4 regions of the Sphaerisporangium rubeum genome follow, and region 3 is predicted to be linked to each of the others. Evidence: riboswitches for the same ligand, from Rfam matches in the RefSeq annotation. Region 3 holds a riboswitch; each other region holds the start of a gene.
The links. Region 3 has a riboswitch for cyclic di-AMP ahead of BJ992_RS18085 (CHAP domain-containing protein). Riboswitches for the same ligand answer to the same signal wherever they lie in the genome.

Region 1 (3,658 bases), 520 kb from region 3:
ATCTGGTTCTTGAGTATCCGGACGCCGAGGCCGTCGCCGTAGTCGATGGAGACCGAGGCGTCGACCGAGACGACGGTGCCGTAGGTGAGACCGGTCGTCCGGCCGCGTTTGCGCACCGTGAGCCCGACGGACGCGGCGGCCTGACCGGCGACCGCGCCGATGTCCTGGATGGCGCAGTCCGTGGCGGCCCCCGCGTCGATGCCGACGACGGCGCCGTCGATGTGGGTGCTCAGCGCGGCCCTGGCGAGCGTGCCGAAGACGTCGGCCGGGCACGAGCCGCCGTCGACCCGGCTCGGCTGGGTCATGGTGTCGCCGGCGGACCAGCCGGCGTCGACGCAGGCGACGTGGAAGTTGGTGAGGGCCATGCGCGCCTTGGTCGAACGGTCCACGACCATGGCGCCGAGGGTTCCGGTGAAGACGTAGTTCCCGGAGGCGGGCACGTCAGGCGGCTCCAGGTGGATCGACCGGCACGGCCCCATGCTGATGCCGCCGAGCAGGGTCGGATACTTGGCCGCGTCGATCTGCGGGACGGCCGCGGCGACCTCGGCGAACGCCGGATGGGGGACGACGCGCTCCTCGACGACGTCGGTGGGTATGCCGTCGATCAGCGGCGGGATCACCTCGCCGTCCTCGAGTTCCTCCGGTGATTTCTTTTCCTGTACGTAAACGATGATGGCCAGCGTTCCCGTCGGGGCTCCTCCGGTGATCTTCTCCCCGATGTCGACGCCATTGATCTCCGGCCTGGCCAGGAGGTCGTCCTCCACCGCGGCCTTTACCTCTCGTATTTCCGCTCTCCGGGCCGAACCCTCGGGTTCGTTCATTTCCCACCCCTCAGTCACCGAGCAGAGCCTCAGAATCGGTGAACTTCGCGGGGTTGGCAAGGCAGGGAACGGCGATAACGGTCCGCGGCGGCATTCGGTGAAACATCACGCGAGGCCAGGCCATGTCGAGGACATTCATTCGGGCCGTCGATTCGGTCAGTCATGCCGACCTAATACCTTTGAAGGCGGAAAGCGGTGCTTTGTGGCGTTGGCACGCTCGTACGCCGAGGGCCCCGGCCACGTGGGGGTGGCCGGGGCCCTGCGCGCTCAGGGGGTGAGGTCAGATGCCGGGGCGGACGGCCCCGACGAAGCTGGCCTTGCGGTACTTGGACAGCTTGTTGATCTGCACCCGGGTGCCGCTGTGCGGCGAGTGGATCATCTTGCCGTGGCCGACGTACATGCCGACGTGGCCGAGGCCGGAGAAGAACATCAGGTCACCGGGCTTGAGGTTCTTCCAGGAGACCTTCTTCTTGACGGCGCGGTACTGGCTGCCGGTGATGCGGGGCAGCTTCACGCCGGCCTTGCGCCACGAGTACATCACCAGGCCGGAGCAGTCGAAGGCGTTCGGGCCGCTGGCTCCCCAGCGGTAGGGGTCGCCGATCTGCTTCTTGGCCACGGACACGGCCTTGCCGGCCTTGATCCGCTGCTTGGCCGCCTTGCTGAGCTTGGCGCTCTTGGCGCTGCCGCTCTTCTTGGCGGCCGGTGTCACGCTCTTCGGCGCCGCTTCGGGTGCCTGGAGCGTGATGGGGGGTGTGATGACCTGCTCGGCGCCGGGGACCGTGTCTGCCGCCGCCGGGACCGCCACCGCGGCCGCCGAGGCGGAGACGGTGAGGGCCACACCCCCGAGGGAGAGGCGAACGAGACGCGACAGACGGGGGTTAGGGGTGGTGCTGGACAGGATCGCTCCTAGGTTCTTCCACTTACGCCTACCGGGTTAGCTGACGGATTCGGGCTTGGAAGTCGCCCTACAGTGGCAAAACCACTGATTCACCCCTGACCCTCGCGAAAGGGTCTATTGGGTCCCCGGTTCCGTGCTCCTTGCCGCACGGATTCGGCTGGTCAGCGAGTCGCGAGCCATAAATGGCGGGACATGCGCGATCGACGACCAATGGATCATTTGGTGGGTTCGGCCGTGCGGACGGCCGGTCATTCTCGCGACGGCATGGCGTGCTCGCCGCGGCCCAGAAGCTACACAGAACGCCAACAGATGGCAAAGGCCCGGCATATCTCTAGATCATCAAGGGGTGATCACGGAACGGAAACTGCCTGGTTATCTCCCATTTCTCCTGTCAGATGTGATTCGTCTCACACCGCCTTCAACAGACCCGTCGCCGAGTCACACCCGTCACACCTGTCACAGGAGTTAGCGATCTTGGAACGTGATCGCGGACGGCCGCGCGCGTACGACCGCACGAGAAATCAGACCCCGGACAACGGATACAGGCGTGCGAGAACGTTCCGGCCGCGAGGAACGCAGGGAATCAGCCCGGTGAGGTGAACAGCCGGGAGAAAGCCGCTCAGGGCCGCACAGCGGCGAAAATACCCCGGTAGGAGGACAGCGGCACGACCTTCACCACGTCGCCGGTGCGCGGCGCGTGCACCATCTGGCCGTTGCCGGCGTACATGCCGACGTGGCCGAGGCCGGAGGCGAACAGCAGGTCGCCGGGCTGGAGCGCGTCCAGGGAGACACGCCGCGAGGCTCCCCAGGAGTACTGAGCGGCCGCGGTGCGCGGCAGGCTGACGCCGGCGGCGGCCCAGGACTTCTGGGTGAGGCCCGAGCAGTCCCAGGAGCCGGGTCCGGTGCCGCCGTAGCGGTACGGCTTGCCGATCTGCGCGTAGGCGAACTGCAGCGCCGTGCGCGCGTTGCCGGAGGCGGGGCCGGTGTACTTGACGCCGGTGCTGTTGGGATTGCCCGCGTTGTAGGCGTTCAGACGGCGCAGGAGCTTCTCCTGCTCGGCCACCAGCTTCTCGACGTCCTTCTTCTGGCCGCGCAGATCGTCAAGCAGCTTGAGCGCCTTATCGTAGGCGCTCTTGGCCTTGTCCCGCTCGTCCTTGAGCTCACTCATCGTGGACTCGTACTCGGTGAGGGTCTGCGAGCGGCCCTGCGACATCTGGTCGATCGACGCGAGCCCCGCCAGCAGCGCCTCGGGGTCGCCGAAGGTGACGAGGTTCGGCCACGTGAGCATGTCGCCCGACTGGTAGCTGCTCACCGCGACCGACACCAGGCCCTCACGCAGCTGGTCGGCCCGCGCGTTCTTCGCCTTGAAGCGGCCGTTGACGGCGTTGTACTCCTTGCGCGCCGCCTTGTACTTCTCACCGGCGTCGTTGAACTTGTCGACGACCTTGTCGGCCTTGGCGTCCAGCTTGGCGAGCCGGGCCTTGGCCTGCGCGATGGTGGGTTTCGGCTCCGCCACCGCCCCGGCCGCCTGGGTCACCAGCACCGAGGCGACGAGAAAAGCGGTCACCGGTACGCGTCCGAGCTTCCGGACACCACGCGCGGTCACGGGGACCCCAGCCTCCTCAAGTGCGACAACTGTGACACCTGGGCCGTGATCCTACAGAAACGGTAAGGCCCCCGACAGCGTTAGGCCTGAAATGTTTTGGCCCGGCAACCCCAGTTCACACCCGTATCAGCGATTAAGGGTCGCCCCAAGAGCACCACGGGGTCGTCCCGCCGTCATCGCCGCGACCGGACGGCGAGTCAGGACTGCTGTCAGAGCGGCGGCCAAGTCTGCGTCAGGCGCGGCCGAGACGCCGCAGCAGCAGCATCGACGGCACCGGCCGGGCCCCCATGCGGCGCACCGAGTCGGCCACCTCGCGGTCTGCCGACACCACCG
Region 2 (3,658 bases), 1.3 Mb from region 3:
TCTCATCTTCTTCCTCGGCTTGATGGCGTCGATTGCCCTGCACGAGATCGGCCACCTGGTCCCCGCCAAGTTCTTCGGCGTGAAGGTCACCCAGTACATGGTCGGATTCGGCCCCACCCTGTGGTCCAGGCGGGGCAAGGAAACCGAATACGGCGTGAAATGGATTCCGCTCGGCGGCTACATCCGCATGATCGGGCCGCTTCCGCCGCGGCCCCAGGACCACGGCAAGCTGCGCAACCTGTCCACCGGCTACTGGCAGGGCCTGATCGAGAGCGCGCGCCAGGCCTCGCTCGAGGACGTCAGGCCCGGTGACGAGGACCGCGTGCTGTACCGCAAGCCGTGGTGGCAGCGCCTGATCATCTTCATCGGCGGCCCCGCCATGAACTTCGTGCTGGCCTTCCTGCTGTTCGCCGTCGTCTTCATGGGCTTCGGCATCCAGGTCGCCAAGCCGATCGTGGCCACGGTGTCCCAGTGCGTGATGACGGTCCAGGAGCAGCAGCAGGGCAAGCAGTGCACCTCCGCACACCCCAAGTCACCCGCGGCGCTGGCCGGCCTGCATGTCAACGACAAGATCGTCGCCGTCGGCGGCACCCGCATCACCACCTGGGAGCAGGCGACCGGGCTGATCCGCGCGCACGGCGCGGGACCGATCACCCTCCAGATCGAGCGCAACGGCCGGCCGGTCACCCTCACCCCCACGCTCATCGGCCGCGACGCTCCCTCCCCCGATGACCCCACCAAGATCGAGAAGAACGCGGGCTTCCTCGGTGTGAGCTCGGTGATGGTCGTCGAGCGGCAGGGCATCGGTTACGTCTTCAGCACCATGGGCGACATCACCGCGCGCACCGCCGCCGCGCTGGCCAAGTTCCCCGAGCGCCTCGGCAACGTCTGGGACGCCGCCTTCAGCGGCGCCAAGCGCGACCTCGACAGCCCCGCCAGCATCGTCGGCGCCGGCCGCATCGGCGGTGAGATCGCCGCGTCCGCCGCACCGCTCGACGCCAAGATCATCTCGCTGATCCAGCTCGTCGCACTGGTGAACCTCGCCATCGGCCTGTTCAACCTTGTCCCGCTGCTCCCGCTGGACGGCGGCCAGATCGCCGGCGCGCTGTGGGAAGGCATCAAACGTGCCTACGCACGCGTGCGCCGCCGCCCCACCCCCGGGTACGTCGACATCGCCAAGGCCCTGCCTCTGACGTACGCCGTGGTCGCCGTCCTGCTCGTCACGAGCACGCTGCTCATCTACGCCGACATCGTCAACCCCATCCGCCTGTCGGGCTGACCCACGCCGCCGGCCCGGGTCCCGGGCCGGCTCGGCCGGTGCCACGATCAGTACATCGAGATGTGCACGTGGTCGAAGTGGTTGGCCGTGACGCCGCCGCGGTCGGACATGGCGCGCCAGCCGGGGAAGCCCAGGTTGTAGATGCGCTGGCGGTAGATGACGTACTTGACGCCGAGTTTGCCGCCGTTCTTGATGGCCCAGGCGGCGAGCTCGTCGCCGAGGGCGGCGTCCGCGGCCGAGGGCATGGCGCCGCCGGAGCTCATCATGAAGTCGCAGGCCCGGCCGAGCGGGTGTTCACCGCTGTTCTCGGCCCGGTAGCAGCCGACCGGGAAACGCAGGGTGAAGTGGTCGCGCACCTCGGCGCGCAACAGTCTCATCCGTGGCGTGATGTTGTCGCTGCCGGACGGCAGTTCCGGAGCCCAGGCCCCGTTGGCGCGCTTGCCGGGAGCGGTGGGGACCAGCCGGTCGAGCTTGTCCTTGATCTCGCCGATCAGCTTCTCGGCGTCCTTGCGCCTGCCGCTCAGCTCGGTCATGTCGTCGCGCAGCGCGGCGGTGAGCCGTTCGGCGTCCCCGGCGGCGCGCTTGCGCGTGTCGCGGGCCGTGGCGAACCCGCTGAGCCGTGCGCTCTGCTCGGCCTGGAGCTGCTCGACCATCGCCGAGCCACCGGGGGTCACCAGTTCCCGGATCAGGCCCATGCCGCCGGCCTGGTAACTCAGCTGCGCGATGTCGCCGACGTCGTCGGCGGCCACGGCGTACGCCTCCTCGGCGGCCTTGAGCCGGTCACGTGCCGCCTTCTCCGCCGCCTTGGCCTTGGCGACGGCGGCACGCTTGGCGCCGTACTCGGCGATCAGCTTGTCGACCTTCTTGTTGAGCGACGCGAGCTGCGCCTTGAGCTCCTTCTCCGTGGGTTTGGGAGCGGTTGCCCCCGCCACGGCCTGACCGGGGACGAGCCCGGTCATGAGCAGGACACACGCGGCCGTCACCACGGAACCGCCGAAAGTGCGCGGCAGGGCCTTCTCCTCTCGTGCGCCGACCGGGTTAGCTGACGGGTTCGGGCCGGAGTCGCCCTACCACCACATGGGTGGATTCACCCCAGAGAAGCACGGGTCCCCGGTTCCCTGGCGAGGCGCCTGGGATTTGGCGTTACCGCCGTGACCGGCGGGTTCGATGGGATGGTAGTACTCTGCCGCCACTTGTGGCGACTCATCGGACAAATTGGGCGAAACTACTCGCCTCTGAGCATGCGTGCCGCTTCCTCAGGCAACACGTCGTTGACGAACGCCCCCATCGCCGACTCCGAGCCCGCCAGGTACTTCAGCTTGTCCTTGGCCCGCCGCACACTGAACAGCTCCAGATGCAGGTACGCGAGGTCCCGGCCCTCCCGCACCGGCGCCTGGTGCCAGGCCGCGACGTACGGCATCGGCACCCCGAACAGCCCGTCGAGCCGCCGCAGGACCCCCGTGTACAGCGGCCCGAACTCGGCACGCTCCTCCGGCTCCAGCGCGCTCAGGTCCGGAACCTGCCGGTTGAGGTAGACGTGCACCTCGAACGGCCAGCGCGCCGCCGCCGGCACGAACGCCGTCCAGTGCTCCCCGGCCGCCACCACCCGCGTCCCCGCCTCCCTCTCGGCCGCAAGCACGTCGGCGAACAGGTTCTCGCCGGTGCGCTCGCGGTACCGCGCCGCCGAGCCGAGCATCTGCCGGGTGCGCGGGGTGACGTACGGGTACGCGTAGATCTGGCCGTGCGGATGGGCCAGGGTGATGCCGATCTCCGAGCCGCGGTTCTCGAAACAGAAGACCTGCTCCACGCCGGGCAGCGCGGACAACTCGGACGTGCGGTCGGCCCACGCCTGGAGCACGAGGTCCACCTGGCCGGGGGAGAGCGCGGAGAACGACGAGTCGTGCCGGTCGGTGAAGCACACCACCTCACAGCGGCCGGCCCCCGGCCGTACCTCACTGAGCCCGCCGACCCGCGGAAGCTCCACCGGCGCGAGGCTGAACGACGGGAAGCGGTTCTCGAACACGGCGACGTCGTAGCCGGCGGCGGGGATCTCGGTGGCGTTCCCCGGCGTCGAGGGACACAGCGGGCACTGGTCGGCCGGAGGGAGGAACGTCCGGGTCTGCCGGTGACCGGCGACCGCCACCCACTCGTCCAGCAGCGGGTCGTACCGCAGTTGCGACGCCGGCGGACGTGGCGGCAGGTCGCGGGAGTCGTGCGCGCCGCGGTCGGCGTCGTCCCGGCGGTCGAAGTAGATCAGCTCGCGGCCGTCCGCCAGATGGGTGATGGTCCGTTTCACGGTCGTACCGCCTCGTCGTCGTTCTCGTCGGCCGCGGGCTCGGCCAGGATCAGCGTGCCGACGCGCTCGGCGAGGGCCTCACG
Region 3 (3,658 bases):
GACCACGGGTCCTGTGCAGGCGACGAGCACCACGTCGGGCCTGGTCCGCTCGGCGAGACGGCGCAGCCCGCGCGCCGAGGCCACGACCGGCGGCTCGCCGCCGCCGAGGCGGGTGCCGCTGACCGCGGCCGCGATCTGCGCGGCGGACGGGGTGATCGGCGTGCGCACGACGGCGAGCGTCCGCGTCCATTCCGCCGGAAGCTGGTCGAGCAGGCCCGCCGCCCATTTCAGATAGCTGTCGGAGTCGGCGACGGCGAGAACCCGGGTCAAGGAGCAGCCCTTTCGTGCGCGAACATCTGCAGGTGCGACCGGAGCGAGGCGGTGGCCGATGGGGTCCACCAGTCGTCCGGGACGTCGACGGTCTCCACCCGCACGCCGCGCGCCGACAACAGCACGCGCAGCGACGTCACCGCGGTGGAGGGAAGGCTGAGCACACGCTGGCCGGGACGCAGGTCGCGCAGCGTCATCTCGACCGGCGCGCCGCCGTCGTACACGGTGACCCCCGGATGCTCGCGCACCGCGGCGAGATCGCCGGGATCCTCCCGCCGGTGCGGATAGTACGCCACCGGGCCTTCGAGCGCGAAGAGCCAGGACAGGTAGCGGTCCCGGTGGATCAGGCCGTTGCGTACCAGCGACGTGCCGAGCACGACGGTGCTCTCGGGGGGACGGGGATGCGCGGCGGCGGGCTGGGAACGCAGCCACGCGAAGTCGTGCGTGACCAGCTCGGCTCCGGTGTCCCTGACGGACGCGGCCAGCGCGGCGGGTACGGGCAGCGCGGTGAAGATCGTGAGCCGGCCGGACCTGGCGGCGGCGCGCAGCCGCAGTGAGGCGGCGGCGCCGAGCGCGCGGCGCGTCCAGGTGGCGGTGGTCCTGGCCCGCAGCAGCGGCGTGCCGGGACGCGCGGTCAGCAGTTCGAGCAGCCGGATCGTGGCGAGCCCGTCGTCGACCACCACCAGGTGGCGCGGCGCGGCGCCGAGCGAGGTGAGCTGCACACGGCCGGAGAAGGCGTCCCCCAGCACCCAGGACTCGCGGCGGCCCGGCCGGGGCATGTGGTCACCCGCGGTGGACAGGCGCAATCCGTCCGGCAGGGCCAGCGCGGCGAGCTCGGTGCGGGTCACCCGCAGGCCCGGCAGCTTCCCTCTGGCCACCACCTGGAGATCGGGCCCCACCACTCCGGCGTACCGCGCCTCGACCGCGCAGAGCAGCTGGAGTGGCGACTCCACCCAGGCGACGGCCGGACCCTGCTCCCGCACGCGGCTTCGACCGATCCTCTCCACGCCGGGTGATGAGACGTTCACGACGTAGGCAACGTAGTGCCGGGACCCTAAGCGGCGGGTAACGTACGGTGAACGGCGGACAACCGGCGAAGGTCATGCGGTGCGGGACGATCAGGGACCAGGTGTTTGCCGTCGCCCACATAGGGCAACCTGAGTGGTTTGTCCTATTTGCACCTCTTTGTCCGATGTATTACTGTAGGGGGACTTCACCTGGGGAAACATCCCGCGTCAGGGAGATCCCGCCGGGTGGAGACCAGCCGGAGCGAGGCCGGTCCGCCGCGGAGATCCCTTCTCCCGCCGGTACGCCCCGGACGCCGAGTCCGCTTCTCGCGGAGCCGGGGACCCAGGTTCTCTTGGGGTGAATCGGCGCGTCGTTTCCCACGGACGCGTCGTAGGGCGGCTTCCAGGCCCGAACCCGTCAGCTAACCCGGTAGGCGCCTTTGGAAGAAGGAGTCTCCTAATTGTCAACGTTCACGCAGCGACTCATGGATGCCCCCCGACATCGCGTGATCGGCATGGCCCTCGGCGGGCTGATCCTCGCCCAGGTGGCGACCGGCACCGCCCTCGCCCACGCCGACACCCCTCCCGGTGACACGCTCGCCAAGGTCGCCTCGGCCGAGGCGCACGGCGCTCCGCGCTCCGAGGCCCGGGTCACCGCCGCACAGGTGCTCGACCTCGCGAGGAAGCAGGTCGGCATCACGGAGAACAGCCTCGGTGGCGGCACCAAGTTCCACGCGTGGTACATGAGCAGTCCCCGCGCGGTCGAGACGATCGCCAGGGACACCGGCAAGATCTCCGACTACGCCAACGCGCCGTGGTGCGACATGTTCGTCTCGTGGATCGGCGAGCAGCTCGGCATCCAGGACACGATGGGGCAGGACGCCTACACCGTGCAGCACGCCAAGTGGTTCGAGTCGCAGGGCCGGTTCGGCTCCGCGCCGAAGCCCGGCGCTGTGGCGTTCTTCGCCTGGAGCGGCGGCGGCATCGAGGCCATCGAGCACGTCGGCTTCGTCGTCAAGGACAACGGCGACGGCACCATCGAGACGATCGAGGGCAACACGGGCAACGGGAAGGTCGAGATCCGCAACCGGCCGACCTACCAGGTGGCCGGCTACGGCTACCCCGCCTACGCGACCTGACGGACGACCCTCGTCGCGACCGGGCGGGTGTCCCGGCTCACCCACTCCCATGGGACACCCGCCCTCCCCGCCGCCGTACGGCCCAACCAGCCCGCGAACCGGCCGTACGGCGGCATCTTCGTGCCCGCGTCGCGCGGACGCGTGTCCGGTAGTGATGGGAGCGCTCCCAATACCGCCAATGGCCTTTTTGCCGGTTATCACCGTATATTGCACTTCTGGGAACCCCAGGAGTAACAGTTAGGTTTCGGCATATTGACGCCAGCGTTGCCCATCGGGGACTCTTCGTGGGAGCGCTCCCAAATCTCGCCCGCGGGACCATCCTCCCGCGGTTCACGACTTGAGGGATCCAGCACATCGCGGGGCCCGACTGTCGGGGCCGGCCCTCGATGCATCTCCCAATGATCGGGCAACCACCTTGAGAGGGGTCCGGAATGATGAACTCAATGCGCCGCGGCAGGATGCTCGCGGTCGCATCGGTGATGACCGCCGCGCTCGTGACCAGCGCCGCCTGTTCTTCAGGTGGCGGTGAAGGTGACGCCGGCGCCAGCGGCGCCGCGTCCGCGCCGGCGGAGAAGATCACCCTTACGCTTCAGACCTTCGGCGGTGGCACCAACTTCGGTTACAAGGCCGCCGTGGAGAAGTGGAACGCCGAGCACCCGAACGTGCAGGTCAAGTACACCAACCTGACCGACAGCTTCGAGAACGTCTACTGGCCGCAGATGCTCCAGTGGCTGCAGTCCGGCACCGGTGCCGGCGACGTCGTCGGCATCGACGAGGGCGGCATGGGTCTGGCCAAGGCCCGTCCCCAGTTCTTCGCCGACCTCGGCGAGTACGGCCTGCAGAGCCGCCAGGCCGACTTCCCCGCGTGGAAGTGGGAGAACGGCATCAACACCGACGGCAAGCTGTTCGCCCTCGGCACCGACGTCGGCGGCATGAGCATCTGCTACCGCACCGACCTGTTCGAGAAGGCCGGCCTGCCGACCGACCGGGCCAAGGTGTCCGAGCTGTGGAAGACCTGGGACGACTTCATCAAGGTCGGCCAGCAGTTCCAGGGCAAGGTCAAGGACGCGAAGTTCGTCGACAGTGTCAACACCATTTACAACGTGGTGCTGTCGCAGGAGGCCGCCAAGAACGGCAACGTCACCTACTTCGACAAGAACCAGCAGCTCATCGTGGACAAGAACCCCGCGGTGAAGGGTGCCTTCGACTTCACCCAGAAGATCAGCAAGGCCGGTCTCACCG
Region 4 (3,658 bases), 1.1 Mb from region 3:
TGGAAGCGGCCTTCTGATCTTCTGGTGACACAGCGTGCCGGCGCATGATCGGCACGCGCGCCGGTACGGATGCTGGAGCGTACGTCACCCCCCGAGGGGGGAGTCGTGTCTCTCGCGTAGCGTGTCGAGTCTGGCGTGGTACTCCTCGGCGTCGATCTCGCCGCGGGCGAACCGCCGTGCCAGCACTTCCTCAGCGGACTGTTGCGAGGGAATCCGGTCGGTGCGTGTGGTCTTGCCGGCGTAGCGGATCGCCAGCACGATCGTCGCGGCCACCAGACCCCAGAAAACCACCATGCCCAGGGTCATGAGTGCGTATCCCCAGCCACCCATGCCGTCGTGGTCCCACCACATGATCGTCACCACCCGTTCTCATCGCCGGTGCTCACCATGGTGTGTGCACACCCGGTGCCGGCTGAAGGGGCTTCAGTCCCATGTTACTAGGGGAAGGGCTGCCGGCGGCTTCGGCTTCACCGCGCGGGGCGGCCCAGCGCGCGTAGCTCGTCCGGGGTCAGCGCGGAGACGTTCTCGTCGATCGGTGTTTCGGTGTACTGGTGGATGGTCCAGGTCTTCCAATCGGCGGGTGGGGTGACGGTGCCCCGGGGCTTGCTGTAGTGCGCGACCCAGAGGGGGTATTCGGCGAGACCCTTTCCGTAGGTGTCGGCGAAGTTCCAGCCGCTGTAGAACATCGGGGCGACGCCGGTCTTGGCCTTGACGTAGGAGAGCCAGGTCTTGGCCCAGGCGTTGACCTCGGCGACGGACCGTCCGTCGGTGGTCTCCAGGTCCAGGGTCAGCAGATCGCCGGGTGCGGCGGGCTGTGAGTTGACCACTGACAGGAAGTGGTCGGCCTCGGCGATGGGGTCGTTGGCCGGGTGACCGTAGTGGTAGGCGCCACGGACGATGCCCTTCTTCGCCAATGCCTGCCAGTGCCTGGCGAAGGCGGCGTCGCGGAAGGTCGTGCCTTCGGTGGCCTTGATGATGCCGAACTGGGCGGGGCTGGTCTCCCAGTCGTGCTGGGGCTGGTAGTTGGAGACGTCCTGACCGTAGGTGAGCGGTGCGGATCGCTCCTGGACGTGGGACTGCTCGTGGTTGAGCGGGGCGGCGAACGCCTGGCCGGGGAGACCCGTGAGGGCTGCGGTCGCGGCCAGGAACGCACCGGCGAACGCGTAGGAGAGGCGCTTTCCAGGGAGGGTCGGTCGGTTCCTCGACGTGGAGGAGGATCGGGGCGTGAGCATGTGAGAGATGACTCCTGGCTTCCATGCCGCCTACCGGGTCAGCTGACGGGTTCGGACGTGGAAGTGCCCTACGGACGCGACAGGGTCGGCGTCCGATTCACCCCGGAAAAGAATGGGTCCCCGGCTCCGCGAAGCGCGGACTCGGCGGCCACGCGTACGTCCCCCGCGAGGGAGCCCCGGGGCAGGACGCGGCATGGTCGGGTGGTCGGGTGGCGACACCGCTCGTACCAGAACGGCGAGAGTGTGCAGCCGTGGCGAAAGCTACGCAGATTTCTATAAAGAGCGCAAGTAGCGGCAAGACTCTTTGAGTGTCGTGCGGGGCCGGAACGGCTCAGCGGCCCTTGCCTGCAGGGATTTCCCGGCGGGTAGATCTTTCACCACTCCGGCCGTCCTGGAGTGTCAGGCGCGGTGCAGTTGTCGTCCGGGGCGGGTGACGAGGAGTTCGGGGACGACGGCGTTGGCGGAGAGGCGGGTGAGGGCCATCGCCAGTTCCGCGATGTCCGCGGTGGCGATCATCTCGGTGGGGTCGATGCGGTCGCGGATCCAGGCGGTCATGTCGGTGTCGACGTAGCCGGGGCAGATCGCGGTGGCGGTGATGCCGGCGGGGGAGAGTTCGGTGTTGATGGAGTGGCAGAAGGCGGTGAGTGCTGCCTTGGTGGCGCCGTAGGCGGCCAGGCCGGGTTCCGGGTAGGTGCCGGTGATGGAGGACAAGACGATGATCTTCGTGCCGGTGCCGGTGCCGGTGCCGGTGCCGGTGCCGGTGGTGCCGGTGGTGGTGGGACGGTCGGCGGCGGTCGTGCGCAGGGTGGGGAGCAGGGCCTGGACCAGTGCGTACGGTGCGCGGACGTTGACGGCGAACTGCTTGTCGAGGCGGGACAGGGGGGCGGTGCCGAGAGGTCCGGCCGTGCCGGTGCCTGCCGCGATCACCAGGACGTCGCAGCGGCCGTAGGCGGTCGTGTGCGCTTCGGCGACGCGCAGGACGTCCTGCTCGTGGGCCATGTCGGCGGGCTCGGGCCGTACCTGGCCGCCGTGGGTGCGGAGACGGTCCGCTGCGGCGGTGAGGCGGCCGGGGTCCCTGGCGCAGACGGTGAGGTCGTAGCCGGCCGCGGCCAGTCGCTCGGCTATGGCCAGGCCGATGCCGCGGGAGGCGCCGGTGACCAGGGCCGCCGGCCGGGTGGCGCCGGTGACGAGGGCCGCCGGCCGGGTGGGTGTGCGTGCGTGCTCAGGCGGGTGGTCGCTCACCGCGTGCGCGGTGTCGTCGGTGCCGGTCATGTCGTGGTCCTTCCCAGAGCGTGCAGGCCCGCTGCGGCCAGGCGTGGGACGGCGGCGCCTACTGTGCCGAAGCCTTCTCCTACGGTGAGGCCCTGGCGGTGTCTGGCGTGGATGCCTTCGGCGACCACAGCGATCTTGAAGTAGCCGAGCGCGAGGTAGAAGTCCAGGTGGGTGAGGTCGCGGCCGGTGACGCGGGAGTAGCGTCCGGCGAGTGCCTCGGGGGACGGCAGGTGCTCGGAGACGGAGGCGGCCGAGCCGCCGAGGACCGGCTCGAAGGCCGGGTCGCGGTAGACCAGGTGGAGGCCGAGGTCGGTCAGCGGGTCGCCGACGGTCGCCATCTCCCAGTCGACCAGTGCGCGTACCGTGCCGAGGTCGTCGTCGGCGAAGATGGCGTTGTCGATGCGGAAGTCGCCGTGGACGACGGCGGCGGCGCTCTCGCGCGGCACCGCCTCGGCCAGCCCGGCGTGCAGGTCCTCGATGTCGCGCAGCTCGCGGGTGGCGACCCGGTGCCACTGGCCGTACCACCGGTCGACCTGGCGGGCCAGGAATCCCTCGGGACGGCCGAAACCGGCCAGGCCCACCTCGGCGTGCGGAACGGCGTGGAGCGCGGCGAGCACGTCCACCAGCGCGTAGGCGCACCGGGCCTGCTCCAGCGGGTCGTACCGGTCCAGGTCCTCCCGGGTCCGGACGACCACCCCGGGAACGTACTCCATCACCGAGAACACGCATCCGAGGACAGAAAGGTCTTCGCACAGGGTGACGGCGCGCGCCACCGGGACGCCGTTGCCGTGCAGGGCCGCTACCACGCGGTACTCGCGGGCCATGTCGTGCGCGGAGGGGGTGAGGCCGCCGAGCGGGGGACGGCGCAGCACCCAGGCGCGCCGGCCGTCGGTCAGGCGGTAGGTGAGGTTGGACCGGCCGCCGTGCACCAGTTCGGCGGTGACCGGGCCGGTCGCCTCCTGGACATGGGTGTCGAAGAATCTCCGCACGGCCACCAGGTCGAGGCCCTCCGGCGCGTGGTTCACCTCGGGTCTCCGTGCGCCTGCTGGTCGCGGCGTATCTGCTGGTCCCCGTGCGCTTGCTGGTCCCCGTGCGCTTGCTGGTCGCCGCGTACCTGCTGGTCGCCATGCGTCTGTGCGTTGCCGTGCGCCTGT

Region 1: linked by a shared signal. The riboswitch ahead of BJ992_RS33875 (C40 family peptidase) and the one ahead of BJ992_RS18085 (CHAP domain-containing protein) in region 3 are both predicted to bind cyclic di-AMP.
Region 2: linked by a shared signal. The riboswitch ahead of BJ992_RS23315 (VldE C-terminal domain-containing protein) and the one ahead of BJ992_RS18085 (CHAP domain-containing protein) in region 3 are both predicted to bind cyclic di-AMP.
Region 4: linked by a shared signal. The riboswitch ahead of BJ992_RS13495 (glycoside hydrolase family 25 protein) and the one ahead of BJ992_RS18085 (CHAP domain-containing protein) in region 3 are both predicted to bind cyclic di-AMP.

The regions. Positions count from the first base shown of each region.
Region 1 is NZ_JACHIU010000001.1:4,724,031-4,727,688, forward strand. It holds gene BJ992_RS20295 (chymotrypsin family serine protease) at 1-764, opposite strand, end outside; gene BJ992_RS33875 (C40 family peptidase) at 1,102-1,659, opposite strand; cyclic di-AMP (ydaO/yuaA leader) riboswitch at 1,730-1,888, opposite strand; gene BJ992_RS20305 (C40 family peptidase) at 2,339-3,286, opposite strand; gene BJ992_RS20310 (NYN domain-containing protein) at 3,558-3,658, opposite strand, start outside.
Region 2 is NZ_JACHIU010000001.1:5,477,628-5,481,285, reverse strand. It holds gene BJ992_RS23320 (M50 family metallopeptidase) at 1-1,279, shown strand, start outside; gene BJ992_RS23315 (VldE C-terminal domain-containing protein) at 1,327-2,262, opposite strand; cyclic di-AMP (ydaO/yuaA leader) riboswitch at 2,292-2,432, opposite strand; gene galT (galactose-1-phosphate uridylyltransferase) at 2,505-3,575, opposite strand; gene BJ992_RS23305 (DeoR/GlpR family DNA-binding transcription regulator) at 3,572-3,658, opposite strand, start outside.
Region 3 is NZ_JACHIU010000001.1:4,204,946-4,208,603, forward strand. It holds gene BJ992_RS18075 (DUF6716 putative glycosyltransferase) at 1-270, opposite strand, end outside; gene BJ992_RS18080 (hypothetical protein) at 267-1,253, opposite strand; cyclic di-AMP (ydaO/yuaA leader) riboswitch at 1,580-1,729, shown strand; gene BJ992_RS18085 (CHAP domain-containing protein) at 1,763-2,416, shown strand; gene BJ992_RS18090 (ABC transporter substrate-binding protein) at 2,860-3,658, shown strand, end outside.
Region 4 is NZ_JACHIU010000001.1:3,138,960-3,142,617, forward strand. It holds gene BJ992_RS13490 (SHOCT domain-containing protein) at 85-351, opposite strand; gene BJ992_RS13495 (glycoside hydrolase family 25 protein) at 468-1,232, opposite strand; cyclic di-AMP (ydaO/yuaA leader) riboswitch at 1,245-1,389, opposite strand; gene BJ992_RS13500 (SDR family NAD(P)-dependent oxidoreductase) at 1,632-2,504, opposite strand; gene BJ992_RS13505 (phosphotransferase) at 2,501-3,529, opposite strand; gene BJ992_RS13510 (acyl-CoA dehydrogenase family protein) at 3,526-3,658, opposite strand, start outside.